DNA from 4 places in the Enterobacter sp. FW301-JW81 genome. Region 3 is predicted to be linked to each of the others. Evidence: predicted binding sites of a transcription regulator. Region 3 holds the regulator's gene; each other region holds the start of a gene.
The links. Region 3 encodes PurR, which represses purine synthesis genes. Its sites were predicted from a motif close to CANGCAAACGTTTGCNTG; they were not measured.
Positions count from the first base shown of each region.

Region 1: a site for PurR is predicted at 5,233-5,250, ahead of purE (5-(carboxyamino)imidazole ribonucleotide mutase). Genes of this name have one in related genera too.
Region 2: a site for PurR is predicted at 4,099-4,116, ahead of galS (HTH-type transcriptional regulator GalS). Genes of this name have one in related genera too.
Region 4: a site for PurR is predicted at 3,668-3,685, ahead of cvpA (colicin V production protein). Genes of this name have one in related genera too.

Region 1 covers NZ_JBYTBA010000005.1:226,417-233,804, reverse strand. Annotated here, with positions in the region: gene AC3WOK_RS16795 (PTS transporter subunit EIIC) at 1-233, shown strand, start outside; gene malI (Mal regulon transcriptional regulator MalI) at 317-1,333, shown strand; gene AC3WOK_RS16785 (metal-dependent hydrolase) at 1,406-1,927, shown strand; gene cysS (cysteine--tRNA ligase) at 2,020-3,405, opposite strand; gene ppiB (peptidylprolyl isomerase B) at 3,580-4,074, shown strand; gene lpxH (UDP-2,3-diacylglucosamine diphosphatase) at 4,078-4,800, shown strand; gene AC3WOK_RS16765 (YdgH/BhsA/McbA-like domain containing protein) at 4,940-5,149, shown strand; gene purE (5-(carboxyamino)imidazole ribonucleotide mutase) at 5,321-5,830, shown strand; gene purK (5-(carboxyamino)imidazole ribonucleotide synthase) at 5,827-6,894, shown strand; gene mnmH (tRNA 2-selenouridine(34) synthase MnmH) at 6,980-7,388, shown strand, end outside.
Region 2 covers NZ_JBYTBA010000002.1:379,880-387,267, forward strand. Annotated here, with positions in the region: gene fghA (S-formylglutathione hydrolase) at 7-834, opposite strand; gene AC3WOK_RS08725 (YbfB/YjiJ family MFS transporter) at 973-2,106, shown strand; gene folE (GTP cyclohydrolase I FolE) at 2,224-2,892, shown strand; gene yeiB (DUF418 domain-containing protein YeiB) at 2,912-4,069, shown strand; gene galS (HTH-type transcriptional regulator GalS) at 4,225-5,247, shown strand; gene mglB (galactose/glucose ABC transporter substrate-binding protein MglB) at 5,543-6,541, shown strand; gene mglA (galactose/methyl galactoside ABC transporter ATP-binding protein MglA) at 6,621-7,388, shown strand, end outside.
Region 3 covers NZ_JBYTBA010000001.1:622,388-629,775, reverse strand. Annotated here, with positions in the region: gene AC3WOK_RS03020 (C40 family peptidase) at 1-555, shown strand, start outside; gene sodB (superoxide dismutase [Fe]) at 678-1,259, shown strand; gene AC3WOK_RS03010 (MFS transporter) at 1,298-2,464, opposite strand; gene cydH (cytochrome bd-I oxidase subunit CydH) at 2,628-2,717, opposite strand; gene purR (HTH-type transcriptional repressor PurR) at 3,015-4,040, shown strand; gene punR (DNA-binding transcriptional activator PunR) at 4,058-4,969, opposite strand; gene punC (purine nucleoside transporter PunC) at 5,085-6,284, shown strand; gene cfa (cyclopropane fatty acyl phospholipid synthase) at 6,583-7,388, shown strand, end outside.
Region 4 covers NZ_JBYTBA010000002.1:251,102-258,489, forward strand. Annotated here, with positions in the region: gene AC3WOK_RS08155 (DedA family protein) at 1-408, shown strand, start outside; gene accD (acetyl-CoA carboxylase, carboxyltransferase subunit beta) at 563-1,468, shown strand; gene folC (bifunctional tetrahydrofolate synthase/dihydrofolate synthase) at 1,539-2,807, shown strand; gene dedD (cell division protein DedD) at 2,797-3,480, shown strand; gene cvpA (colicin V production protein) at 3,741-4,229, shown strand; gene purF (amidophosphoribosyltransferase) at 4,263-5,780, shown strand; gene AC3WOK_RS08185 (UbiX family flavin prenyltransferase) at 5,869-6,438, shown strand; gene argT (lysine/arginine/ornithine ABC transporter substrate-binding protein ArgT) at 6,730-7,388, shown strand, end outside.

The DNA of each region.
Region 1 (7,388 bases), on a different contig from region 3:
TCGCAACCGAGATCATCACCCTGCTGGGCGGAGCGCATAACATCGACTCCGTCGGCTCCTGTATCACCCGCCTGCGCCTGGAAGTGGCAAAAAGCGAGGCGGTAGACAGAGACGGCCTGAACGGGCTCGGCGCGCGCGGCGTGGTCTTCGTCGGCGACAATGGTATACAGGTGATTTTCGGTGCCAGAGCACAGTTTATCGCCCAGACCATGTCCACCATGATCGGCAAATAATAAGATGCCTGAAAGACGCGTCTCCTGTACGCTGGGCGACGTGTCTTATCTGGCTGATTATCGGTAAATTTCAGGGAGCGGTTTTGAAGAAAGTCAGCATTATTGATGTCGCAAAGCACGCGGGAGTGTCGGTCTCTACCGTCTCGCTGGTGCTACGCCAGAAAGGGAAAATCTCAGAGGCGACGATCGGGAAGGTCAATGCCGCCATCACGACGCTCGGCTATGTTCATAACGTCGCCGCTGCCAATCTTCGCGCCAACACCTCCAATCTTATCGGCCTGATCCTGCGCGACTTCAGCGACAGCTTTTCCATCAAGGTGATGGCGAGCATCGTCCAGGAGCTGGAAAAACAGGGATATATGGTTTTTCTCGGCCAGCCGCAGAACGACGCAGACCATCTTGAGCGCTGCCTGCTGTCGTTTAAGCAGCAGGGCGTCGCCGGGGTTATCTATCTGGCCTCGGACACCCGCACGTCCACCCTGCCGGAACAGATTCGCCGCTTCCCGCTGCCGCTGGTGGTGGTTTCTCAGTCCCTGCTGGATGAAAAATGCAACCTGGTGATGCGCGATAATCGCCAGGCGGCAAATCTGGCGGTGCGTTATCTTATCGAGCGCGGCCACCGCAATATCGCCTACATTGGCGGGCGTGATGGCTGCCTTATCCGCGAGCAGCGCCTGCTCGGCTTTCGCAGCGCGATGACGCAAAACGGCCTGGTCTGGCGCGATGAATTCTCGCCGGCCTGCAGCGATGACACGCTGGCCGCGGGTTTCGCCACCCGCCAACTGCTGGAAAAAAACAACACCATTACCGCCCTGCTCTGCCACTCGCCGGATGCGATGATCGGTTCCATCTCCGGTATTCATCAGGTCGGACGTACGGTGGGTAAAGATGTGTTTCTGACACAGCAGGTCGCGCTGGTCGGTTTCGAAGATATGCTGCACGTTAACCTCACCTCGCCGTCATTTACCTACGTCTCGTCCGCCAGCGAAGAGACGGGGCGCCAGGCGGCCGGGCTGATTATTCGCACGCTGAAGGAGCCGACGCTGCAAACGCAGCGTATTACGCTCTCCGGGCAGCTTATCGCGCGCGAGTCGGCGTAAATCAGAATTTAACCAGGCTCGGCTGTGTAGCATTCACTGCTATAGTTCCATGATTTGCCACGGATAAATACGATGCCTACCGTTATTACTCACGCTGCTGTTCCGCTTTGCCTGGGCTTAGGTCTGGGAACAAAAGTTATTCCTCCCCGCCTGCTGTTCGCCGGAATTGTCCTCGCCATGCTGCCGGACGCCGACGTGCTGGCGTTTAAGTTCGGCGTCGCTTACGGCAACGTTTTCGGCCATCGCGGCTTTACCCACTCCCTGCTGTTTGCCTTTGTGGTGCCGATACTCTGCGTGCTGATCGGCCGACGATGGTTCCGGGCAAGCCTTACGCGGTGCTGGCTGTTTTTAACCGTGTCATTGCTGTCGCACAGCCTGCTGGACTCCATTACGACAGGCGGGAAAGGCGTCGGCTGGCTGTGGCCGTGGTCAGATGAACGCTTCTTTGCGCCGTGGCAGGTGATCAAGGTCGCGCCGTTTGCGCTGTCACGCTATACCACGCCGTACGGGCACCAGGTCATTCTCTCTGAACTGATGTGGGTGTGGCTGCCGGGTGTGGTGCTGATGGGGTTGTTGTGGTGGAGGCGGAGGTAAAAGCAAAACGGCAACTCACGTTGCCGTTTTTAGTGTTTGCACCCTCTCCCTGTGGGAGAGGGCTGGGGTGAGGGCATCAGCGCGCACCAGACTTACTTACGGCGCCAGGTGGTTCCCTGCGGGCCATCTTCCAGAATGATACCCATCTCGGTCAGACGGTTACGCGCCGCATCTGCCGCCGCCCAGTCTTTCGCCTGACGCGCTTCCAGACGCGCTTTGATCAACGCTTCAATTTCCGCCACTTCACCGTCGTCCGCCTGCGCACCGCTCTGCAGGAACGCATCCGGCTCCTGCTCCAGCAGGCCAAGCACGGAAGAGAGTTTACGCAGGTGCGCCGCCAGTGCATTTGCTGCTGTCATATCCTCTGACTTCAGGCGGTTCACTTCGCGCGCCATGTCGAACAGCACGGAGTACGCTTCCGGGGTGTTGAAGTCATCGTTCATTACCTCAACAAAGCGTGCTTCAAACGCTTCGCCACCAGCGGCAGGAACAGACCTGTCGGTTCCGCGCAGCGCGGTGTACAGACGTTCCAGCGCCGAACGCGCCTGCTTGAGGTTCTCTTCGCTGTAGTTCAGCTGGCTGCGATAGTGGCCGGACATCAGGAAGTAGCGCACGGTTTCCGCGTCGTAATACTTCAGCACGTCACGCACGGTGAAGAAGTTGCCCAGCGATTTAGACATCTTCTCGCGGTCAACCATCACCATCCCGGAGTGCATCCAGTAGTTAACGTACTCGCCGCCGTGGGCGCAGGTGGACTGCGCGATTTCGTTTTCGTGGTGCGGGAACATCAGATCTGAACCGCCGCCGTGGATGTCGAAGTGTTTGCCCAGCTGTTTGCAGTTCATCGCGGAGCACTCAATGTGCCAGCCCGGGCGGCCTTCACCCCACGGGGATGGCCAGCTTGGTTCGCCCTCTTTGGACATTTTCCACAGCACGAAGTCCATCGGGTTGCGCTTCACGTCAACCACGTCAACGCGCGCGCCGGCCTGAAGCTGGTCCAGGTCCTGACGGGAAAGCGAACCGTAGGTGGGGTCGGTCGGCACCGAGAACATCACGTCACCGTTGTCCGCCACGTAGGCGTGACCGCGTTCGATCAGCTTTTCAGTGATGTCGATAATTTCGTGAATATGGTGGGTGGCACGCGGCTCGCTGTCCGGACGCAGAATATTCAGGGCGTCGAAATCTTTGTGCATCTCGACGATCATACGATCGACCAGCGCAACAAAGCTCTCGCCGTTCTCATTAGCGCGCTTGATGATTTTATCGTCGATGTCGGTGATGTTACGCACGTATTTCAGGTTGTACCCCAGGAAACGCAGGTAGCGCGAAACCACGTCGAAGGCGACAAAGGTACGGCCATGGCCAATGTGACAGAGATCGTAAACCGTAATACCACACACGTACATGCCGACTTCCCCGGCATGGATAGGTTTAAATTCCTCTTTTTGGCGCGTCATTGTATTAAAGATTTTTAACATCGAAGATTCCATGTAAACACGTGTGTGGTTGAAAACCGGGTATTCTACCCGTAATTCAAACCCGAAGCAGCACACAATGCAAGGTGATCGCATCCTGTGGTTATGCTATAACAAGCCCCTATATATGACCCGAACGCGGGTCGACGTACCACAATAACGGAACAGGATGCAAAAATGGTTACTTTCCACACTAATCATGGCGATATCGTAATCAAAACCTTTGATGACAAAGCGCCTGAAACAGTTAAAAACTTCCTGGACTACTGCCGCGAAGGTTTCTACAACAACACCATTTTCCACCGCGTGATCAACGGCTTTATGATCCAGGGCGGCGGTTTTGAACCTGGCATGAACCAGAAAGAAACCAAAGAAGCGATCAAAAACGAAGCGAACAACGGCCTGAAAAACACCCGCGGCACGCTGGCGATGGCCCGTACTCAGGCGCCTCACTCTGCGACCGCGCAGTTCTTCATCAACGTGGCTGATAACGACTTCCTGAACTTCTCCGGCGAAAGCCTGCAGGGTTGGGGCTACTGCGTATTCGCAGAAGTGGTTGAAGGTATGGACGTGGTTGACAAGATCAAAGCCGTCTCTACCGGCCGCAGCGGCATGCACCAGGACGTTCCTAAAGAAGACGTTGTGATTACAAGCGTGACCGTCAGCGAGTAATTCGTGGCGACACTCTTTATTGCAGATTTGCATCTGCAAACAGAAGAACCGGCGATCGTCGCCGGTTTTCTGCGTTTTTTACGCGGTGAAGCCAAAAGCGCCGATGCGCTGTACATCCTGGGCGATCTCTTTGAAGCCTGGATCGGCGACGACGATCCTAACCCACTGCACCGTGAAATGGCTGCGGCCATAAAAGCGCTGGTTGATTCCGGCGTCCCCTGCTACTTCATTCACGGCAACCGTGATTTCCTGCTCGGCAAGCGCTACGCCCGCGAAAGCGGTATGACGCTGCTGCCGGAAGAACAGGTGCTCGACCTCTACGGCCGAAAGGTGCTGATCATGCACGGCGATACGCTCTGCACCGACGATACCGGCTACCTGGCGTTTCGCGCCAAAGTCCACACCCCGTGGATCCAAACGCTGTTCCTGGCCCTGCCGCTGTTCATCCGCAACCGCATCGCCGCCAGAATGCGCGCGGGCAGTAAAGCTGCCAACAGCAGCAAATCCATCACCATCATGGACGTTAACCCGCAGGCAGTTGTCAACGTCATGGAAAAGAACCGCGTGCAGTGGCTCATTCACGGCCATACCCATCGTCCTGACGTGCATTCCCTTATCGCCAACGGCCAGCCCGCACACCGCGTGGTATTGGGTGCCTGGCACAGCGAAGGATCCATGGTCAACGTCACGCCTGACGGCGTAGAGCTGATCGCTTTTCCGTTTTAATCCTCGCGCAAAGTTAATTCAATTTAATTGAACAATATCGGCAAATTGTTTCGATTTTAATCAGTCCATGGTCGGTCTATTATTTATCACATCAGGGCAACACGCCCTATCCCAGATAAATTACTTAAGGAATACGACCATGAAATCCATCAAAACTTTCGTTGCAGTTACTGCTCTTTCTCTGGCTTCTTTCGGTGCTTTCGCGCAGAGCGTCAGCGCAACCGGCTCAACCCTTGACCGTGCAGAAGCGAAAATTGCTGCACAGGCCGCTGAACAGGGTGCCTCTTACAAAATCACCAGCGCACAGTTCAACAACCGCGTGCACATGACCGCAGAACTGACTAAATAATGATTGCCGCACAACGAAAACAGACCGCCAGAACGCGGTCTGTTTTGTTATGAATGGATGGCAACAACGGCTCACCTTTTAACCGCGCAACCGTTTTCCTTGCCCGTATAACATGCTATTCTCTGTGCCCTCGAAAGCAGTGTGTTTCGCACCACAGGAGTTTTAAGACGCATGTCTTCCCGCAATAATCCGGCGCGTGTCGCCATCGTGATGGGGTCCAAAAGCGACTGGGCTACCATGCAGTTCGCCGCCGAAATCTTTGAAATCCTGAATGTTCCGCACCACGTAGAAGTGGTCTCCGCACACCGTACACCGGACAAACTGTTCAGCTTCGCCGAAAGCGCCGAAGAGAACGGTTATGAGGTGATCATTGCCGGTGCGGGCGGCGCAGCACATCTGCCAGGCATGATTGCCGCCAAAACGCTGGTGCCGGTTCTCGGCGTCCCGGTACAAAGCGCCGCACTGAGCGGTGTTGATAGCCTCTATTCCATCGTTCAGATGCCGCGCGGCATTCCCGTCGGCACGCTGGCGATTGGTAAAGCGGGTGCGGCAAACGCCGCCCTGCTGGCAGCCCAAATCCTGGCGACTCACGATAAAGACCTGCACCAGCGTCTGACCGAATGGCGTAAAGCCCAGACCGACGAGGTGCTGGACAATCCAGACCCGCGGGGTGCGGCATGAAGCAGGTTTGCGTCCTCGGTAACGGCCAGTTGGGCCGCATGCTGCGCCAGGCAGGTGAACCGCTGGGTATTGCCGTCTGGCCCGTCGGGCTGGATGCTGAACCTGAAGCCGTGCCGTTCCACCAGAGCGTGATTACCGCCGAGATCGAACGCTGGCCGGAGACGGCCCTGACACGCGAGCTGGCGCGTCACAACGCCTTTGTTAACCGCGATGTGTTCCCAATTATTGCTGACCGCCTGACGCAAAAGCAGCTGTTCGACAAGCTCGGCCTCGCGACCGCGCCGTGGCAGCTCCTGTCCGATAAAAGCGAGTGGAATGACGTCTTCGCGATGCTGGGCGAGCTGGCGATCGTGAAGCGCCGCGTGGGTGGCTACGACGGCCGCGGCCAGTGGCGCTTGCGCGCGGACGATACCGCCGAGCTGCCGGATGACTGCTACGGCGAATGCATCGTTGAGCAGGGCATCAACTTCAGCGGTGAAGTGTCGCTGGTTGGCGCGCGCGGGCACGATGGCCGCACGGTGTTTTACCCTCTGACGCATAACCTGCATCAGGACGGTATCCTGCGCACCAGCGTGGCCTTCCCGCACGCAAACGCAGACCAGCAGGCACAGGCGGAAGATATGCTCTCTGCCATCATGCACGAACTCGGCTATGTGGGCGTCATGGCGATGGAGTGCTTTATCACCCCGTCCGGTCTGCTGATCAACGAACTTGCGCCGCGCGTGCACAACAGCGGCCACTGGACGCAAAACGGTGCGTCCATCAGCCAGTTCGAACTGCATCTGCGCGCCATCACCGACCTGCCGCTGCCGCAGCCGGTGGTGAACAGCCCGTCGGTGATGATCAACCTGATCGGCACCGATCTGAACTACGAATGGCTGAAGCTGCCGCTGGTGCACCTGCACTGGTATGACAAAGAGGTTCGCGCGGGTCGTAAAGTGGGTCACCTGAACCTCAACGACAGCGACACGGACCGCCTGAGCGCCACGCTGGAAGCCATGATCCCTCTCCTGCCGCCGGAATATGCGAGCGGCATTGTCTGGGCACAATCAAAGCTTAAATAGCGCGCCCTCCGCCGGGGAGTTGACCTCCTCTTTCCCCGGCGTACAATTCCCGCCCATTGCTGCTTAGCTTTTTTCTGGAATACCCATGAACGATGGAACGGACTATCGCGCGATCCTCGCGTCCGATACCCCTTTAATCGACGTTCGCGCGCCGATCGAATTTGCCCAGGGCGCGATGCCCGCTGCCCTTAACCTGCCGTTGATGAACGACGACGAACGCGCCGCCGTGGGCACCTGCTATAAACGCCAGGGCCCGGAGGCTGCGCTGGCGCTCGGCCATAGTCTGGTAAAGGGTGAGACGCGCGATGCGCGCATCAACGCCTGGCGCGAAGCCTGCCTTGCCCATCCTGAGGGCTTTCTCTGCTGCGCGCGCGGCGGCCAGCGCTCGCATATCTCCCAGGCCTGGCTGAAAGAGGCGGGTATCGATTACCCGCTGATCCGCGGCGGCTATAAGGCCCTGCGTCAGGCGGCGATTCAGGCAACCATCGAGCAGT
Region 2 (7,388 bases), on a different contig from region 3:
CAGCACTTATGCGAACAAATGCTCCGCATGGAAGCGGAGATGGTCCTCAATAAAGGACGCAATGAAGTAATAGCTGTGATCGTATCCCGGCTGAATGCGCAGCGTCAGCGGCCAGTCTTTCTGGCGCGCCGCCTCTGCCAGTACCGCAGGCTGTAGCTGACCGGCGAGGAACTGATCCGCATCACCCTGATCGATAAGGGTGGGAATGGCCTCTTCAGCGTTGCTGTTCAGCATCAGCGCGCAGCTGTCCCAGGCCAGCCATTTTTCCGCATCCTCACCCAGATAGTGGGTAAAGGCTTTTTGCCCCCACGGCACCTGAGAAGGATTCACGATAGGGGCAAATGCCGACACGCTGGTGTATTTACCCGGGTTTTTCAGCGCCATTATCAGCGCCCCGTGACCGCCCATCGAGTGGCCGCTAATCGCGCAGCGGTGACCTACCGCAAACTGAGCCTGCACCAGGGCAGGAAGCTCATCGCGAATGTAATCATACATACGGTAGTGGCGCGCCCAGGGCTGTTCGGTCGCATTCAGATAAAACCCGGCGCCTTTGCCCAGGTCGTATCCTGCATCGTCGGCCACATCATCGCCACGCGGGCTGGTGTCTGGCATCACCAGCGCAATGCCCAGCTCGGCGGCAATACGCTGCGCGCCCGCTTTGGTGGTGAAGTTTTCGTCGTTGCAGGTCAGGCCTGAAAGCCAGAACAGAACCGGTGGGTTTTCCGTCGGGGGCAGGAAGATACTGAACGTCATCGCACAGTTCAGAACGGTGGAGTCGTGCCGCCAGCGCTGCTGTCGACCTTCAAAACAACGGTGCTCTTCGAGCAGTTCCATGCAGGGCTCCTTAATGAGAATGCGCATTCATAACATCCATAATACAGCGTTTTCATTGACCTGTGAGCAACTTTCACTTTCACCGGACGGCGAGATGCTGCATCATAAATTTACTTTTCTTTAACATTTGGAGCGGTCATGGCGCTGCGTATTGCGCTCAGTGGGTTCGTCGTTCTGGTGGTGGCAATGGGGATCGGGCGCTTTGCCTTTACGCCTCAGGTGCCGCTGATGATTGCTGCCGGGCAGCTTACGCTGACCAGCGCGGGCCTGGTGGCGGCGATGAATTATCTGGGCTATCTGGTGGGTGCATGGGATGCGATGCGCGCGCACCGCTTTGTTGAAGCGCGCCTCTGGCTGGGCATCACGGGCGCGGTGGCGTTGACGCTGCTCTCTGCCGCGGCGGATAACGCCGTTGTACACGGTCTGCTGCGCTTTGTGATTGGCTGCATGAGCGGCTGGTCGATGGTGCTGATTGCCGCCTGGACTAACGAGCGGCTGGGGCAGCTGGGTAAACCGGGCCTGAGCGCGGCCGTGTTTGCCGGCCCGGGGGCTGGTATTGCCCTGAGCGGGCTGCTCGGCGTCTATATCCAGGCGAAATCCCTCTCGGCCGGGGCGGCATGGCAAATCTACGGCGTGCTGGCGCTGGTGCTGATTGCCCTGGTGGCGCGCTACCTGCCGCGTTCCGGTCAACTACATCGACCGGGAACCGCGCCGGAGCCGCTGGTGCTGACGGCAGATTTAAAGCGTCTGGTCTGGAGCTACAGCCTGGCCGGGTTTGGCTATATCCTTCCGGCGACCTTCCTGTCGCAGATGGCGGCGGTGCGTTTTCCCGGCAGCCTGTTCGCCCAGTTCGTGTGGCCGATTTTTGGTATCGCCGCCGTGGTGGGGATTGCGCTCAGCATTCTGTTGCGCCATACCTCAACGGCTAACCGCAGGCTGGCTATCGTGCTGTGGTTACAGGGGGCTGGCGTGCTGGCGGCCTGGCTGCTGCCGGGAATAGGTGGATTGCTGACGGGTGGGCTGCTGGTGGGTGGCGGGTTCCTCTGCGCCGTTCAGCTCTCGCTTTTATACGGCCGCGAACTGGCACCGAACCACACGCGGTATATGGCGGGTCTGCTTACTACCGGGTATGCCATAGGGCAGCTGGTAGGGCCGGTGACCTCGGCGTTATCGACCTGGCTTACCCACCGGCTGGAGCCTGCGCTGGGGCTGGCGGGCGTTGCGCTGTTCGTCGGCGGGGCTCTGGTCTGGAATCGTCACGCTGAAAGGTAGCAGCAATTGCAATAATTATCGTCGTGAATACTGGATTATGTGCGCGGCCTCACGCACAATGAGCGCATACTTTTGCCACAACGAGGGCAAAAGACGCCACACCTGCAGGAGAACAAAATGTCATCACTCAGTAAAGAAGCTGCCCTGGTCCACGAAGCCCTGGTTGCGCGCGGTCTTGAAACGCCACTGCGTCCGCCCGTACAGGATCTGGACAATGAAACCCGCAAGCGTCTGATTGCCGGTCATATGACCGAGATCATGGAGCTGCTGAATCTCGATCTGAGTGACGACAGTCTGATGGAGACGCCGCACCGCATCGCAAAAATGTACGTCGACGAAATTTTCTCGGGCCTGGATTACGCCAACTTCCCGAAAATTACCGTCATCGAAAACAAGATGAAAGTGGACGAGATGGTCACGGTACGCGATATCACGCTGACCAGCACCTGCGAACACCATTTCGTCACCATCGACGGTAAAGCGACCGTGGCGTATATCCCAAAAGATACGGTGATCGGCCTGTCGAAGATCAACCGCATCGTGCAGTTCTTTGCACAGCGTCCGCAGGTGCAGGAGCGTCTGACGCAGCAGATCCTGACCGCGCTGCAAACGCTGCTGGGCACCAATAACGTGGCCGTCTCTATCGACGCGGTTCACTACTGCGTGAAAGCGCGCGGCGTGCGTGATGCGACCAGTGCAACCACCACAACCTCGCTGGGTGGTCTGTTTAAATCAAGTCAGAATACCCGCCAGGAGTTCCTGCGCGCCGTTCGTCACCACAACTAAGTCTTACAGGGCAGGGACCATGGAGCGAAACGTCACGCTCGATTTTGTTCGCGGCGTCGCCATTCTCGGTATCCTGCTGCTTAATATCAGCGCCTTCGGTCTGCCGAAGGCGGCTTATCTCAATCCTGCATGGTATGGCGACATCACGCGCAGTGATGCATGGACGTGGGCGATCCTCGATCTTTTCGCCCAGGTCAAATTCCTCACGCTCTTTGCCCTGCTGTTTGGCGCAGGCCTGCAGCTTCTCCTCAAACGCGGTACGCGCTGGATACAGTCGCGCCTGACGCTGCTGGTGCTTCTCGGGTTTATCCACGGTCTGTTCTTCTGGGACGGCGATATTCTTCTCGCGTATGGGCTAGTCGGGCTCATCTGCTGGCGCCTTATTCGCGACGCGCACAGCGTAAAAAGCCTGTTTAACACCGGCGTGATGCTCTACGTCATGGGGCTTGGGGTACTGCTGCTGCTGGGGATGATCTCCGGTGAGGCGACAAACCGTGCCTGGATCCCGGATGCCGCTAACCTGCAGTACGAGCAGTTCTGGAAGCTGAAGGGCGGTACGGAAGCGATAAGCAACCGTGCGGATATGCTGGGGGATAACCTCCTTGCGCTGGGCGCGCAATACGGCTGGCAGCTGGCGGGAATGATGCTGATGGGCGCGTCGCTGATGCGCACCGGCTGGCTGAAAGGCGAATTTAGCCTGCGCCACTATCGCCGCATGGGCGCCGGGCTGGTCCTGCTCGGCGTGCTGATTAACCTTCCGGCGGTGATTACGCAGTGGCACCTCCACTGGGATTACCGCTGGTGCGCTTTCCTGCTCCAGGTGCCGCGTGAACTGAGCGCGCCGTTCCAGACCATCGGCTATGCGGCGCTGATCTATGGCTTTTGGCCAACGCTTTCTCGCCTGTGGATTGTCAGCGCTATCGCCTGCGTGGGCCGCATGGCGTTAAGCAATTACCTCCTGCAAACGCTGATATGCACCACGCTTTTCTATCGCTTTGGCCTGTTTATGAAATTCGACCGCCTCGCGCTGCTGGCGTTTGTTATCCCGGTCTGGGTAGTAAACCTGGCGTTTTCTGTTCTCTGGCTACGCTATTTCCGCCAGGGACCGCTGGAGTGGGTGTGGCGTCAGTTAACCGCACATGCTTCAGGGATATCATTGAAAAATACATCCAGATAACGATCTGGATCACAATCATTAACAAAACGGATGTAAGCGTTTTCATGAGTGTGAGCTTCTTCACGTAGTCCCCTTTCTCTCGCTGCCAAAATAGCCACCTTGCTAAACACAGGGGGTGTCTGTGAGTTGCTGCAATCCTTTGAAGGATGGTGAATATGATCACCATTCGTGACGTCGCCCGTCAGGCGGGCGTTTCCGTGGCTACCGTTTCGCGCGTGCTGAATAACAGCGCGCTGGTCAGCCCTGAAACCCGTGAAACCGTAATGAAAGCCGTGACCCAGCTCGGGTACCGGCCAAATGCCAATGCTCAGGCGCTTGCGTCGCAGGTTAGCGACACTATCGGCGTGGTGGTGATGGATGTATCGGATGCCTTTTTCGGCGCGCTGGTGAAAGCGGTGGATGTGGTCGCCCAGCAGCATCAGAAATATGTCCTGATCGGCAATAGCTATCATGAGGCGGAAAAGGAACGCTACGCCATTGAAGTGCTGATTCGCCAGCGCTGTAACGCCCTGATTGTCCACTCAAAAGCCCTGAGCGACGAAGAGTTAATCGGGTTTATGGATCAGATCCCGGGCATGGTGCTCATCAACCGCATCGTCCCGGGCTATGCCCACCGCTGCGTCGGGCTGGATAACGTCAGCGGCGCAATGATGGCCACCAAAATGCTCATCAACAACGGGCATCAGCGGATCGGTTATCTGGCCTCCAGCCACCAGATTGAAGATGACGAACTGCGGCGCGAGGGGTGGCAAAACGCCCTGAAAGAGCACGGCATTACGCCATCAGACAGCTGGACTGGAACCGGGACGCCTGACATGCAGGGCGGTGAGGCGGCCATGGTGGAGCTGCTGGGGCGCAATCTGCAGCTTACTGCGGTGTTTGCCTATAACGACAGCATGGCGGCAGGGGCCCTGACGGCGCTGAAGGATAACGGCATTGCGGTGCCACAGCATTTATCACTCATCGGCTTTGACGATATTCCGATTGCCCGTTACACCGACCCACAGCTGACAACGGTGCGTTACCCCATTGCCTCTATGGCGAAACTGGCGACTGAGCTGGCGTTACAGGGGGCGGCAGGGCTGCTGGATCCGGGGGCAACACATTGTTTCATGCCGACTTTAGTGCGTCGTCACTCCGTCGCGCCCCGGCAAATTGTGGTTCCGATCACTAACTGATTACATGATGTGATGTAACCGTTTTCAATCTGTGAGTAAATTCACAGTATCTTAACAAGGCGCTGACTATGATGTCAGCGTTTTAGGGGCTGAAACGCTATGTAACGGTGATTATTCACTTTCACTATAGCCAATGTGCCGCAAACAACGAATAAAACGCATTTCTGGATCGTTACCGAACACGGAAGATAGAAATTTTATAAGTGAACTTCGGCTGTCAGTAACGTTTTATTAACACCTGCCCGCCGATCGTTATTCACAAGAACTACCCTGCATAAAAAAAACCGGAGATACCATGAATAAGAAGGTGTTGACCCTGTCTGCTGTAATGGCAAGCATGCTTTTTGGTGCAGCAGCGCACGCTGCGGATACCCGTATTGGTGTGACCATCTATAAATACGACGACAACTTCATGTCTGTTGTGCGTAAAGCAATTGAGAAAGATGCTAAAGCAGCGCCAGACGTTCAGCTGCTGATGAATGACTCCCAGAACGACCAGTCCAAACAGAACGACCAGATCGACGTTCTGCTGGCGAAAGGCGTGAAAGCCCTGGCCATCAACCTGGTTGACCCGGCTGCAGCAGGCACGGTGATTGAAAAAGCGCGCGGCCAGAACGTGCCAATCGTCTTCTTCAACAAAGAACCTTCCCGTAAAGCGCTGGATAGCTACGACAAAGCGTATTACGTCGGTACCGACTCTAAAGAGTCCGGTATTATTCAGGGCGATCTGATTGCCAAACACTGGGCGGCGAACCCGAACTGGGACCTGAACAAAGACGGACAAATTCAGTTCGTTCTGCTGAAAGGCGAGCCAGGCCACCCGGATGCTGAAGCCCGTACCACCTACGTTATCAAAGAGCTGAACGACAAGGGCCTGAAAACCCAGCAGCTGGCGTTAGATACCGCGATGTGGGATACCGCTCAGGCGAAAGATAAAATGGATGCGTGGCTGTCCGGTCCTAACGCGAACAAAATCGAAGTGGTTATTGCCAACAACGACGCGATGGCAATGGGCGCGGTAGAAGCGCTGAAAGCACACAATAAGTCATCTATCCCGGTATTCGGCGTGGATGCGCTGCCAGAAGCGCTGGCGCTGGTTAAATCCGGCGCGATGGCCGGTACCGTGCTGAACGATGCCAACAACCAGGCGAAAGCGACCTTCGATCTGGCGAAAAACCTGGCCGATGGCAAGGGCGCGGCAGATGGCACCAGCTGGAAAATTGAAAACAAAATCGTTCGCGTACCTTACGTGGGCGTAGACCAGTCCAACCTGGCTGAGTTTATCGGTAAATAAGTTATTTGTACTGTCTTCACTGGGCGCAATTCGTTGCGCCCTTTTATAACGCGATATGCGAGGCCAACAAGGTATAATTATGGTCAGCACAACTACTCAGTCATCCGGTGAATACCTGTTGGAAATGAGCGGCATCAACAAGTCATTTCCCGGCGTTAAGGCACTCGATAATGTTAATTTAAAAGTTCGTCCTCACTCTATTCATGCATTGATGGGTGAGAACGGTGCGGGTAAATCAACATTATTAAAATGCCTTTTTGGGATCTATCAAAAAGATTCTGGCAGCATTCTTTTTCAGGGGAAAGAGATCGATTTCCATTCAGCGAAAGAAGCGCTGGAAAACGGTATCTCAATGGTTCACCAGGAATTAAACCTGGTACTGCAGCGTTCGGTCATGGATAACATGTGGTTGGGGCGTTATCCAACCAAAGGTGTCTTTGTCGATCAGGACAAAATGTATCGCGACACCAAAGCGATTTTCGATGAGCTGGATATTGATATCGATCCGCGCGCCCGCGTGGGGACATTATCCGTATCCCAGATGCAGATGATCGAAATTGCCAAAGCGTTCTCCTATGATGCGAAAATCGTCATCATGGACGAACCGACATCGTCATTAACGGAAAAAGAGGTTAATCACCTTTTTACCATTATTCGTAAGCTGAAAGATCGCGGCTGCGGCATTGTGTATATCTCCCACAAAATGGAAGAGATCTTCCAGCTGTGCGATGAGATAACCATCCTGCGCGACGGCCAGTGGATTGCCACGCAGCCGCTGGAAGGGCTGGACATGGACAAGATCATCGCCATGATGGTCGGCCGTTCCCTGAACCAGCGCTTCCCGGAC
Region 3 (7,388 bases):
ACAAAATCTTCCCGCACTGCCCACACCGCCAAAAGCAAAGCTTCGCAAACCGCCGCCAACCTCGTTACTGAAAAATGCATCACGCGCAAAGGCCACAAGGCGAAGTGCACAAAGGTCTCGAAAATAGCGGAAGTGCATAAAGTGCGCGTACAGAAAGCGCAGAAAACCGCGATGAACAAGCTGATGGGGCAGATTGGAAAACCTTATCACTGGGGTGGCAGTTCGCCACGTACCGGTTTTGACTGCAGCGGCCTCGTCTATTACGCCTATAAAGATCTGGTCAAGTTCCGCATTCCTCGTACTGCCAATGAGATGTACCACCTGCGCGATGCTTCCCCGGTTGACCGCGGTGAGCTGGAAAATGGCGATCTGGTGTTCTTCCGCACTCAGGGCCGCGGCACGGCTGACCACGTTGGCGTTTATGTCGGCAACGGAAAATTCATCCAGTCACCGCGTAGCGGCCAGGATATTCAGATCACCTCTCTCAGTGAAGACTACTGGGTACGTCACTACGTCGGCGCGCGTCGCGTGATGACACCGAAAACCATTCGCTAACCCCTGCCCTGCCACGCCCGTGGCAGGGTAAGTTCCTCTTTTGCATACCCTTTCAATTTGCTATCCTGTCCCTGTTGTCTGTGTGGTTATTGGCAACGCAAAATACAATAAGGAGAGAAGCAATGTCGTTCGAATTACCTGCACTACCGTATGCAAAAGACGCCCTGGCACCGCACATTTCTGCGGAAACCCTGGAATATCATTACGGCAAGCATCACCAGACGTACGTCACCAACCTGAACAACCTGATCAAGGGCACCGATTTCGAAGGCAAAACGCTGGAAGAGATCGTCCGCAGCTCAGAGGGTGGCGTATTTAACAACGCCGCTCAGGTGTGGAATCACACCTTCTACTGGCACTGCCTGGCACCGAATGCCGGTGGTGAGCCTGCCGGTGAACTGGCTGCCGCCATCAACGCCGCATTTGGCAGCTTCGCGGATTTCAAAGCGAAGTTCACCGATGCCGCGATCAAGAACTTCGGCTCTGGCTGGACGTGGCTGGTCAAAGAAGCTGATGGCAAACTGGCTATCGTTTCTACGTCTAACGCGGGCACCCCGCTGACCACCAGCGCTAAGCCGCTGATGACCGTAGACGTTTGGGAACACGCTTACTACATTGATTACCGTAACGCGCGTCCTAACTACCTGGAGCACTTCTGGGCGCTGGTTAACTGGGACTTTGTGGCGAAGAACTTCGCCGCGTAAGAGACACGCAGAAGGGCTCGCCCTTCTGCGTTTTTGGTTTATTCAGCAGCGCAGGCTGCTTCCGGCTGTTTACGACCCGACATCATCACCAGCAGCAGGCCGAGGGCGGCAATGATTGCCCCCATCACCGGCACAAAGCTGTACCCCAGCCCCCCTGAAATCACGGCCCCACCGGCCGCCGCACCGAGTGCATTGCCCAGGTTGAAGGCACCAATATTGACCGAAGATGAGAGACCCGGCGCTTCATGCGCGACACGCATCACGCGCATCTGCAGCGGTGGAACCACGGCAAAGGTTGCGGCACCCCAGACGACCATCGCAATGGCGGCCCCATACTCGTTACGCGCCAGCCACGGAATGGCGATCATGATGACAATCAGCAGGGTTAAGAAGCCCTTCAGCGTCCCGCTCACGGAACGGTCGGCAAATTTCCCACCCAGATAGTTGCCAATCGAGAAGCCCACGCCAATCAGCACCAGCATTGCGGTAACAAAGAGAGGCGTCGCGTGGGTGATGTCATGCAACACCGGCGAAATGTAGGTGTAAAGGGTGAACATCGCCCCTGCCCCCAGGACGGTGGTGAGCAGCGCGGAGAGCACCTGCGGGCGCATCAGCACCGAAAGCTCTCTGCGCACGTCAGGACGTTCCCCCGCTCTGCCTTTTGGCAAGGAGAAGAACAGCGCCACCATGGCAATCACGCCTAGCCCGGCGGTCGCCAGGAAGGACATACGCCAGCCGATCGCTTCACCCAGCCAGGTCGCCGCAGGCACCCCGCCAATGTTGGCAATCGTCAGGCCCATAAACATGGTTGCCACGGCGCTCGCCTGCTTGTGTTTTGGCACCACGCTTGCCGCCACGACCGACCCCAGCCCAAAGAACGCGCCGTGGTTAAGGCTGGTCAGAATGCGAGACAGCATCAGCGTGGTGTAGTCCGGCGCAATGGCGGAAAGCACGTTGCCCAGGGTGAAAATCGCCATCAGGAAAATCAGCGCATTGCGGCGCGCGCGGTGCGAAAGGAGAAGCGTCATCAGCGGCGCGCCTACCATCACGCCGATTGCGTAGGCGCTGATTAACATGCCTGCAGCAGGGATCGAGACGTCCACGCCCCGGGCAATAACAGGCAGTAACCCCATCGGGGAGAATTCAGTGGTGCCAATCCCAAAAGCGCCAATCGCCAGGGCCAGCAGGGGAAAATTGATTTTCATGCGTCAACTCCGGATGCCGTGTCATATGGGGACACAGAACAAAGAAGCCGAAAGCATGACATCAATCACAAAAAATTAGAAGTTAACAAAATGGCAAAAGATTTTTGCATGAGAAGTAACAATTGGGGCGATCGGGAGGGAGAACGCTCTCCCTCCGCGTAAATCAGTGCAGCGCAGCCGTCAGACCGGCAGCGACAATCAGAGCCAGCACAATAACGGTGGTGAACAGCGAAAACTTCAGATCGGAACTCATCAATTTTTCTCCTTTTAATCCCCCCACGAAAAGTGAGCCTGCTCATTTTTGCACAGTTTACGTCAAAAATCTTCCTGGATTTAAACTGATAAACACTTTACCTCTTCCCCTTTTCATCAAGATAGGACAAAATTCCACGCTAAATTTATTAGCGTACCGGCCATTGACCCCCTCCTGACGTCCCGTGTCGTTTTCCCGGCGTGCCGCAACTCAACATTGCGAAATAAGGGTGAGAGAAGGCAAACGTTTACCTTCAAGTTTTTCAGGAGTTTAGGATATGGTCTGGAGTGACATTTAATGGCAACAATTAAAGACGTAGCAAAACGCGCAAACGTTTCCACTACAACCGTATCACATGTTATTAACAAAACCCGCTTCGTGGCGGAAGAGACGCGCAATGCCGTCTGGGCCGCGATCAAAGAGCTGCACTATTCGCCAAGTGCGGTTGCGCGAAGCCTCAAGGTTAATCACACCAAATCTATTGGATTGCTGGCCACCAGCAGTGAAGCGGCCTATTTTGCCGAGATCATTGAAGCAGTTGAGAAAAACTGCTTCCAGAAAGGCTATACCCTGATTCTGGGCAACGCGTGGAACAGCATTGAAAAACAGCGCGCCTACCTGTCGATGATGGCGCAAAAGCGTGTTGATGGCCTGCTGGTGATGTGTTCCGAGTATCCGGAGTCCGTGCTGTCCATGCTCGAAGAGTATCGCCATATTCCGATGGTGGTGATGGACTGGGGCGAAGCGCGCGCGGACTTCACCGATTCCGTTATCGATAACGCCTTTGAAGGCGGCTATATGGCCGGTCGTTACCTGATCGAACGCGGTCACCGCGAGATTGGCGTGATCCCGGGTCCGCTGGAGCGCAACACCGGCGCGGGCCGTCTGGCCGGCTTCATGAAAGCAATGGAAGAAGCGCTGATCAACGTGCCGGAAAACTGGATCGTGCAGGGCGACTTTGAGCCGGAGTCGGGCTACCGCGCTATGCAGCAGATCGTCTCCCAGCAGCATCGTCCGACCGCCGTGTTCTGCGGGGGCGACATCATGGCGATGGGCGCGCTCTGCGCCGCCGATGAGCTGGGCCTGCGCGTACCGCAGGATATTTCCGTGATCGGGTATGATAACGTGCGTAACGCGCGCTACTTTACGCCAGCGTTGACCACCATTCACCAGCCGAAAGATTCGCTGGGCGAAACGGCCTTCAACATGCTGATGGACAGGATCGTCAACAAGCGCGAAGAGTCGCAGTCCATTGAAGTTCACCCGCGCCTTATCGAACGCCGTTCCGTTGCGGATGGCCCGTTCCGCGACTACCGTCGTTAATCGCTCTACGGGGCCAGCTACGCTGGCTCCCGTAACCACTCCCGGTTCAGCGTTTCGCTGTCTCCCAGATAATCCAGAAGCCAGTCCATGGCGGGTGAGACGTCATTTTGCTGCCAGGTGAGGCAGCAGGCCGCATCCGGGAAGGGATTCTCCAGCGTCAGTTCAACCCATTCTCCGGTATCGATTTTTGGGCGCGCAAAGTGCACGGGCACCATCGCGACGCACAGCCCGGCGCTGAGGCACGTCGCCGACGATTCCCAGTCAGGGGCCACCACCCGCCGCTGGTTATCCAGAAGCCAGGTGATACGCTTGGGTAATGAACGGGAGGTATCCTCCAGCACCAGTGAAGGCCAGTTGCGTAGCGTATCGTCGCTCAACGGCCCTTCCATTGCCGCCAGCGGATGATCGCGTGCCACCACGCACTTCCAGCTCAGCATGCCCATATCGCGAAAGGCGTAACGTCCCCCGACCGGGATCGCCTGCGTGGCCCCAATCGCCATCTCTGCCCTGCCGTCCGCCAGCGCATCCCAGACGCCGTTGAACACCTCCTGCGAGACCCGCAGCTCGACGTCAGAAAAATGCCGATAGAAATCGACGATCATTTGCCGGGTGCGTTCCGGCTTAACGATATTATCCACCGCGATGGAAAGATGCCCCCGCCAGCCGTTGGCGATCTGCTGACACTGTTCGCGGGTGATCTGCATTTTTTTGATAACAGAACGCCCTTCCTTCAAAAACCACGCGCCGGCGGGCGTTAATTCGACATCACGATGGCGCCGTTCAAACAGCGGAACCGCCAGCCACTCTTCGAGCTGACGCACGGTGTAGCTGATAGCCGAAGGGACGCGGTGCAGCTCCTGCGCCGCACCGCTAAAGCTGCCGTTACGCGCGACAGCATCGACCACTTCAAGAGAATAATCTGACCACATTTTCTGCCTGCAAAATTTTTGAATGCACCCGCCAAATATTAGCGTTTCACAAGCGGCTTTGCACTCCCTACACTCAGCGCCAACGTACACCTGCCTCCTTAAGGAGAATAAAATAATGCAACCCAGGAAAGGTTTTTTAGTCTGGCTCGGCGGCTTAAGCGTGCTGGGCTTTTTGGCCACCGATATGTACCTGCCGGCTTTCGCCGCTATGCAGGAAGATCTGCAGACGCCTGCCGCGGCCATCAGCGCCAGCCTGAGTTTGTTCCTCGCCGGTTTTGCTTTCGCACAGCTGCTCTGGGGACCGCTCTCGGATCGCTTTGGTCGTAAACCGGTATTGCTGCTGGGTCTGGCCATTTTTGCCGTTGGCTGTCTGGGGATGCTATGGGTACGCGACGCCACCTGGCTGCTGGTGCTGCGCTTTATTCAGGCCGTGGGCGTCTGTGCCGCTGCCGTCACCTGGCAGGCGCTGGTTACCGACTACTACCCGGCTAACCGCACAAACCGTATTTTCGCCACCATTATGCCGCTCGTGGGACTCTCGCCAGCCCTTGCTCCGCTGCTGGGCAGCTGGATCCTCGCGCATTTTGACTGGCAGGCCATTTTTGCCACGCTGTTTGCCATCACGCTGGTACTAATGCTGCCGGCGTTTGCCCTCAAGCCCGCGCATAAAAAAGAGGCGCATGCTGACGCGAAGCCAATCACCTTCACTTCCCTGCTGGGCACCAAAGCGTATCGCGGCAATGTCCTGATCTATGCCGCCTGCTCGGCGAGCTTCTTCGCGTGGCTCACCGGCTCGCCGTTTATTCTGCACGATATGGGATACAGCCCGGCAGCCATCGGGCTGAGCTACGTTCCGCAGACCATCGCGTTCCTGGTGGGCGGATACGGCTGTCGTGCAGCGCTGCAAAAGTGGGAAGGTCAGCAGATGCTGCCATGGCTGCTGGTGCTGTATGCCCTGAGCGTTATCGGGACCTGGGCCGTTGGCTTTATTCCGGGCGCCGGTCTGGCTGAAATTTTGATTCCATTCTGCGTGATGGCCGTCGCGAACGGGGCGATTTACCCTATCGTCGTAGCGCAGGCGCTCCGTCCGTTCCCGCAGGCGACAGGACGCGCCGCCGCGCTGCAGAACACCCTGCAGCTGGGTTTGTGCTTCCTGGCAAGCCTGGTGGTCTCCGCGCTGATTGCTACGCCGCTTCTGACCACCACCAGCGTGATGCTGGTGACCGTTGCGCTGGCGGTAATAGGCTATCGCATGCAGGCCTCCGCGCAGCGTGAGCAGGATAACCGCGCTCAGGTTGAAACGTCACATGCGTAATTGCGCCAGAAATCATGTTAATTTTCAGTGATTAGGTTGCTAAGAATTTTCTATTGAATCACCAAATTTTGAGGCCTATACTAAATTTGGTTCGATTAAATACGATAAATATTAAGCGTTAACGGGAGCCGGAGTGCTCCCGTTTTACCATGGAAGGCATTTTCGGCAAGGGTTATCTCCCTTCCTCTGTTCTACGTCGGATACTAGCCTCGCGGTATTTACCGTGAGATTTCTCACAAACCAAAAAAGCGTCTACGCTGTTTTAAGGTTCTGATCACAGTAGGGTGATGGAGAAGCTATGAGTTCATCGTGTATAGAAGAAGTCAGCGTTCCGGACGATAACTGGTCCCGGATCGTCAGTGAACTGTTGGGTCGTGCAGGCATCACTATCAACGGATCTTCGCCATCCGATCCCCAGGTCAAACATCCCGACTTTTTTAAACGCGTGTTGCGTGAGGGATCGTTAGGACTGGGAGAAAGCTATATGGACGGCTGGTGGGAGTGCGAACGGCTGGATATCTTTTTCGCCAGCGTTTTGCGTGCCGGTCTGGAAAATCAACTCCCCCGCAACCTGAAAGACACCCTGCGTGTCGCCTCTGCCAGACTGTTTAATCTGCAAAGTAAAAAACGCGCGTGGATCGTCGGCAAAGAACACTACGATCTTGGCAACGACCTGTTCAACCGCATGCTTGACCCTTTCATGCAGTACTCCTGCGCCTACTGGAAAGACGCGTCGACGCTTGAAGAGGCTCAGCAGGCTAAGCTGCGTCTGATTAGCGAGAAACTGCAGCTACAGCCCGGTATGCGCGTGCTGGATATCGGCTGCGGCTGGGGCGGGCTGGCGTACTTTATGGCGAAGCACTATGGCGTCAGCGTGGTCGGCGTCACGATTTCAGCGGAACAGCAAAAAATGGCGCGGGAACGCTGCCAGGGTCTCGATGTGGATATCCGGCTGCAGGATTACCGTGACCTGAACGAACAGTTCGATCGTATCGTTTCCGTGGGTATGTTCGAGCACGTTGGGCCGAAAAACTACGACACCTACTTTGAGGTGGTGGATCGTAATTTAAAGCCGGACGGCATCTTCCTGCTGCACACTATCGG
Region 4 (7,388 bases), on a different contig from region 3:
GGCGATGCGGTCAACTATACGATTGGACGCGTGTTCGGCGAGCGGCTTTTCAGTAATCCTGATTCGAAAATTTTCCGTCGCAGCTATTTAGATAAAACCCACGCGTTTTATGAGCGTCATGGCGGAAAAACCATTATCCTTGCGCGTTTTGTGCCTATTGTGCGTACATTTGCACCGTTTGTGGCGGGAATGGGGCATATGTCCTATCGTCATTTTGCGGCATACAACGTGGTTGGCGCGCTGCTGTGGGTATTGCTGTTTACCTATGCAGGCTACCTGTTCGGCGATCTCCCGGTGGTTCAGGAAAACCTTAAGTTACTGATTGTAGCGATTATTGTGCTTTCCGTGCTGCCAGGCGTTGTCGAAATTATTCGTCACAAGCGTGCGGCGGCAAAACAAGCGAAGTAAATGCACACTGGCGGTTCGACCACTTTTTTATCCAAAGTTTCGGGCTGTTATGTTTTAATGTGCAACATTCATGGTCTGTTGGAGGCAAAAATGGCATTATTCGCCTCTTATAGCAAAACTGGCATACGACCAGGTTCAGGCAGAAAGGTTATCAATGAGCTGGATTGAACGAATTAAAAGCAACATTACCCCAACGCGCAAAGCGAGCATTCCTGAAGGGGTATGGACGAAGTGTGATAGCTGCGGCCAGGTTCTGTATCGCGCAGAGCTGGAACGCAACCTTGAGGTGTGTCCGAAGTGTGACCACCATATGCGTATGTCGGCGCGCAACCGCCTGCATAGCCTGCTGGACGAAGGTTCTCTGGTAGAACTGGGCAGCGAGCTTGAGCCAAAAGACGTGCTGAAGTTCCGCGATTCCAAAAAATACAAAGATCGTCTGGCCTCTGCACAGAAAGAGACCGGCGAGAAAGACGCGCTGATCGTCATGAAAGGCACCCTGCACGAGATGCCGGTTGTTGCCGCTGCGTTTGAGTTCGCCTTTATGGGCGGCTCAATGGGATCCGTGGTCGGTGCGCGCTTCGTGCGTGCCGTTGAGCAGGCGCTGGAAGACAACTGCCCGCTGATCTGCTTCTCTGCCTCCGGCGGTGCGCGCATGCAGGAAGCGCTGATGTCTCTGATGCAGATGGCGAAAACCTCTGCTGCGCTGGCGAAAATGCAGGAGCGCGGTCTGCCGTATATCTCCGTGCTGACCGACCCAACCATGGGCGGCGTCTCTGCTAGCTTCGCGATGCTGGGCGATCTGAACATCGCTGAGCCAAAAGCGCTGATCGGCTTTGCGGGCCCTCGTGTTATCGAGCAGACCGTTCGTGAAAAACTGCCGCCTGGCTTCCAGCGCAGTGAGTTCCTCATTGAGAAAGGCGCCATCGACATGATCGTTCGCCGTCCGGAAATGCGCCTGAAGCTGGCGAGCATCCTGGCGAAGCTGATGAATCTGCCAGCGCCGAACCCGGATGAGCCGCGCGAAGGCGTGGTGGTACCGGATCAGGAACCCGAGGCCTGATAACTGAAAAGGGCAGGGCCGGTTGGCGCTGCCCTTTTGCTTTCTAATCTGTTAATGACAACCGGGCATTATGGAAAATAAAAGCATTCCCCAAGCCACGTCGCCCCTGGCCGCGTGGCTTTCTTATCTGGAAAACCTGCACAGTAAAACCATCGATATGGGGCTTGAACGCGTAAGCCAGGTCGCCGCGCGTCTTGATGTGCTCAAACCGGCACCTTTCGTGTTTACCGTCGCGGGCACCAACGGCAAAGGTACCACCTGCCGTACCCTGGAATCCGTGCTGATGGCTGCGGGTTACAGGGTAGGCGTGTACAGCTCTCCTCACCTGGTACGCTACACCGAACGGGTGCGCGTGCAGAACGGCGAACTGCCGGAATCGGCGCATACGGCGTCGTTCGCGGAAATTGAAGCCGCGCGCGGTGAAACCTCATTAACCTATTTCGAATACGGTACTCTGTCGGCGCTGTGGCTGTTCAAACAGGCGCAGCTTGACGTGGTAATTCTGGAAGTTGGGCTCGGTGGTCGTCTTGATGCGACCAATATGGTGGATGCGGACGTGGCGGTGGTCACCAGCATCGCGCTGGACCATACCGACTGGCTGGGTCCGGATCGTGAAAGCATTGGCCGCGAGAAGGCCGGTATTTTCCGGGCCAATAAGCCTGCCGTGGTCGGCGAGCCGGATATGCCACACACCATCGCTGAGGTGGCACACGAGAAGGGCGCGCGTCTGCTGCGCCGCGGCGTTGACTGGCAGTATGAAGTGCGTGATAACGCCTGGCGCTTTAGCGATGCACAGGGCGCGCTGGACAACCTGCCGCTGCCGCAGGTGCCACAGCCTAACGCGGCGACTGCCCTGGCGGCACTTCGTGCGAGCGGCCTTGCGATCAGCGAGCAGGCGATCCGCGACGGCATACAGAACGCGATTCTGCCCGGGCGCTTCCAGATTGTCAGCGAGTCACCGCGTTTGATACTGGACGTGGCGCACAACCCCCATGCGGCGGCGTATCTCGCGGAACGTCTCAAATCGTTACCAAAAACCGGGCGAGTGCTGGCGGTTATCGGTATGCTTCATGATAAAGATATCGGCGGGACGCTGGCCTGCATGGAGAGTGTGGTCGATAGCTGGTATTGTGCTCCTCTGGAGGGGCCGCGCGGCGCGACGGCTGAGCAGCTGATGGAACATCTCGGCAAAGGCGCAATCTACAGTAGCGTGGCGCAGGCCTGGCATGCCGCGATGGCGGATGCTAAACCAGAAGATACCGTGCTGGTGTGTGGTTCATTCCACACGGTGGCACATGTCATGGAAGTGATGGACGCGGGGAGAACCGGTGGCGAGTAAGTTTCAGAACCGTTTAACAGGAACCATTGTGCTGGTCGCGCTCGGGGTGATTATTCTCCCGGGTCTGCTCGACGGGCAGAAAAAGCATTATCAGGATGAGTTTGCCGCTATTCCGCTGGTCCCTAAACCGGGCGACCGCGATGAGCCGGATATGCTGCCGGCGGCGACGCAGGCGCTTCCTGCTCAGCCACCGGAAGGTGCGGCGGAAGAGGTGCGTGCGGGCGATGCTGCAGCGCCGTCGCTCGATCCGTCTCGCCTGGCGGCAGCGAGCAACAGCGACATCGATCCTGTGCCGGTAGAGCAGCCTAAGCCTGTTGAAAAACCGAAGGCGGTCGATAAACCGCAGCCGAAACCGCAGCGTGATAAAACGGCAGAACAGCTTGCCGCGGCGTCAGCGAAACCGGCTCAACAAGAGGCCGCTGCCCCAACGGGTAAAGCCTACGTAGTACAGCTGGGCGCGCTGAAAAATGCGGATAAAGTCAATGAGGTGGTGGGTAAACTGCGCAGTGCGGGATATCGTGTTTACACTTCACCAACCACGCCGGTGCAGGGTAAAATTACCCGTATTCTCGTAGGGCCAGAAGCGTCTAAGGACAAGCTGAAAGGTTCGCTCGGCGAGCTGAAGCAGATCTCCGGCCTGAGCGGCGTAGTGATGAGCTATAGCGCGAACTGATAAAATCTTGCCCCTCACCCTCACCCTAACCCTCTCCCCAGAGGGGCGAGGGGATAGTTTGCTCCCTCTCCCTTGAGGGAGAGGGCTGGGGTGAGGGGGAACGGCAGACGTCCAAAGAGACGTAATAAGCCACGGCGTTGAACATTTTTTCAGCGCCTTTTTTATTTACGCGGGGGAAGGAAATCCCTACGCAAACGTTTTCTTTTTCTGTTAGAATTCGCCCCGAACTGGATGACAGGGCGTTAAATCGTGGGACACATATGGTCTGGATTGATTACGCCATCATTGCGGTGATTGGTTTTTCCTGTCTGGTTAGCCTGATCCGTGGCTTTGTTCGTGAAGCGTTATCGCTGGTGACATGGGGTTGTGCTTTCTTTGTCGCCAGTCATTACTACACTTACCTGTCTGTCTGGTTCACGGGCTTTGAAGATGAACTGGTCCGAAATGGAATCGCCATCGCGGTGCTGTTTATCGCGACGCTGATTGTCGGCGCTATCGTGAATTACGTGATAGGTCAGCTGGTCGAGAAAACCGGTCTGTCAGGAACGGACAGGGTGCTCGGGATCTGTTTCGGGGCATTACGAGGCGTGCTGATTGTGGCCGCGATCCTGTTCTTCCTGGATACCTTCACCGGGTTCTCCAAAAGCGAAGACTGGCAAAAATCGCAGCTCATTCCAGAGTTCAGCTTCATCATCAGATGGTTCTTTGACTATCTGCAAAGCTCGTCGAGTTTTTTGCCCAGGGCATAAACCCTGAGATGTGGCTTAACGAGGAAAAGACGAATGTGCGGTATTGTCGGTATCGCCGGTTTCATGCCGGTAAACCAGTCGATTTATGACGCGTTATCGGTGCTTCAGCACCGTGGGCAGGATGCTGCGGGTATCATCACCATTGATGCAAACAACTGCTTCCGTTTACGCAAGGCGAATGGCCTGGTAAACGATGTGTTTGAAGCCCGCCATATGCAGCGTCTGCAAGGTAATATGGGTATCGGTCACGTTCGTTATCCTACTGCTGGCAGTTCCAGCGCTTCTGAGGCACAGCCTTTCTACGTCAACTCACCGTACGGCATCACGCTTGCTCATAACGGCAACCTGACCAACGCGCACGAGCTGCGTAAAAAGCTGTTCGAAGAGAAACGTCGCCACATTAACACCACCTCTGATTCTGAAATCCTGCTTAACGTGTTTGCCAGCGAGCTGGATAACTTCCGTCACTACCCGCTGGAAGCCGACAACGTCTTTGCTGCTGTCGCAGCGACAAACCGCCAGATCCGCGGAGCGTATGCCTGCGTCGCGATGATCATCGGTCATGGCATGGTCGCCTTCCGCGATCCAAACGGCATTCGTCCGCTGGTGCTCGGCAAGCGCGACCTCGGCGATGGTCGTACCGAATATATGGTTGCCTCTGAAAGCGTGGCGCTGGATACCCTGGGCTTTGAGTTCCTGCGTGACGTTGCGCCGGGCGAAGCGGTTTACATCACCGAGAAGGGCCAGCTGTTTACCCGCCAGTGTGCCGATAACCCGGTCAGCAACCCGTGCCTGTTTGAATACGTTTACTTTGCCCGCCCGGACTCCTTCATCGACAAGATTTCCGTCTACAGCGCGCGCGTGAATATGGGCACCAAGCTGGGCGAGAAGATTGCCCGCGAGTGGGACGATCTCGACATCGACGTCGTCATTCCTATCCCGGAAACCTCCTGCGATATCGCGCTGGAAATCGCCCGCATTCTGGATAAGCCATACCGTCAGGGCTTCGTGAAGAACCGCTACGTTGGCCGTACCTTTATCATGCCGGGCCAGCAGCTGCGTCGTAAGTCCGTGCGTCGCAAACTGAACGCCAACCGCGCCGAGTTCCGCGACAAGAACGTTCTGCTGGTGGATGATTCCATCGTTCGCGGCACCACCTCTGAGCAAATCATCGAGATGGCGCGCGAAGCGGGTGCGAAGAAAGTCTACCTGGCCTCTGCGGCCCCGGAGATTCGCTTCCCGAACGTGTACGGTATTGATATGCCAACCGCCAACGAGCTGATCGCACACGGCCGTGAAGTGGACGAAATTCGCCAGATCATTGGTGCCGACGGCCTGATTTTCCAGGATCTGAACGATCTCATCGACGCGGTGCGCGCCGAGAACCCGGATATTCAGCAGTTTGAATGCTCCGTGTTTAACGGTATTTACGTGACCAAAGACGTTGACCAGCAGTATCTCGACTATCTGGATTCGCTGCGCAACGACGATGCAAAAGCCGTTCAGCTGCAAAACGATCTCGAAAGTTTAGAGATGCACAACGAAGGTTGATGCTCCGGCAGGTGAGGGCGTATGCCCTCACTTGCAACTCCCCGCAAAATCCTGCACAGTCTGCCCTGAATCAGTAAGGGCAAAAATCATGAAACGACTCATTGTTGGGCTCAGCGGCGCCAGTGGCGCGATTTACGGCGTACGTCTGTTACAGGTTTTGCGTAACGTGGCTGAAGTCGAAACCCATCTGGTGATGAGCCAGGCGGCGCGGCAGACCCTCTCGCTGGAAACCGATCTCTCCCTGCGCGATGTTCAGGCCCTGGCGGATGTCGTTCACGATGCCCGTGATATCGCTGCTAGCATCTCCTCAGGCTCGTTTAAAACAGCCGGTATGGTTATCCTGCCCTGTTCCATTAAAACGCTCTCCGGCATTGTGAACAGCTATACCGATACCCTGGTAACCCGCGCGGCGGATGTGGTGCTGAAGGAGCGTCGTCCTCTGGTGCTCTGCGTGCGGGAAACGCCGCTGCATCTGGGGCACCTGCGCTTAATGACTCAGGCCGCCGAGCTCGGCGCGGTCATCATGCCGCCGGTACCGGCGTTCTATCATCGCCCAACTTCGCTGGATGACGTGATTAATCAGACCGTTAACCGCGTGCTGGATCAGTTCGACATCGACCTGCCGGAAGATCTCTTCACCCGCTGGCAGGGGGCCTGATTCTGTGCACAAACAGAGTGCATGAAAAGAGACGTTGCCCTGTTTCAGGGCAATTATGCAACGGCGATCATATCCTCGACATTTAATTCGTTTTTTCCCTTTTTCTCTCTCCGGTTCGTTCGGCAGACCTGCTATCTTTCACCATTAAGGCAATATCGCAACGTTTTATTAACATATTTAACGTCGAAGTTTCGACCAGACGGCAATGTGGCATAAGACCTGCAAGATGAAGCCTGCAACACAACACACAACACAATACATAATAAAATCACGGTACTTGAGGGTAAATGTATGAAGAAGACGGTTCTGGCTCTGTCTTTGCTCGTGGGGTTAAGTGCGGCAGCAGGTAGCTACGCAGCGCTTCCACAGACGGTTCGTATCGGTACAGACGCAACCTACGCGCCATTCTCTTCCAAGGATGCGAAAGGCGATTTCGTGGGGTTTGATATCGATCTGGGTAATGAAATGTGCAAACGCATTGCGGTGAAATGCACATGGGTGGGCAGCGACTTCGACGCGTTAATCCCGTCGCTGAAAGCCAAGAAAATCGACGCCATTATCTCTTCTCTCTCCATCACCGAAAAACGTCAGCAGGAGATTGCCTTCTCTGACAAGCTCTACGCCGCGGATTCTCGCCTGATTGCCCCTAAAGGTTCCCCGATTAAGCCAACCATCGACTCGCTGAAAGGCAAGCACGTTGGCGTGCTGCAGGGATCGACCCAGGAAGGTTATGCCAATGCAAACTGGCGTGAGAAGGGCGTAGACGTGGTGGCTTACCAGAACCAGGATCTGATTTACTCTGACCTGGCGGCGGGCCGTCTGGATGCGGCATTCCAGGATGAAGTCGCCGCGAGCGAAGGCTTCCTGAAGCAGCCGGCGGGTAAAGACTACGCGTTTGCAGGCCCGTCCGTGAAAGACAAAAAGTACTTTGGCGACGGCACCGGTATTGG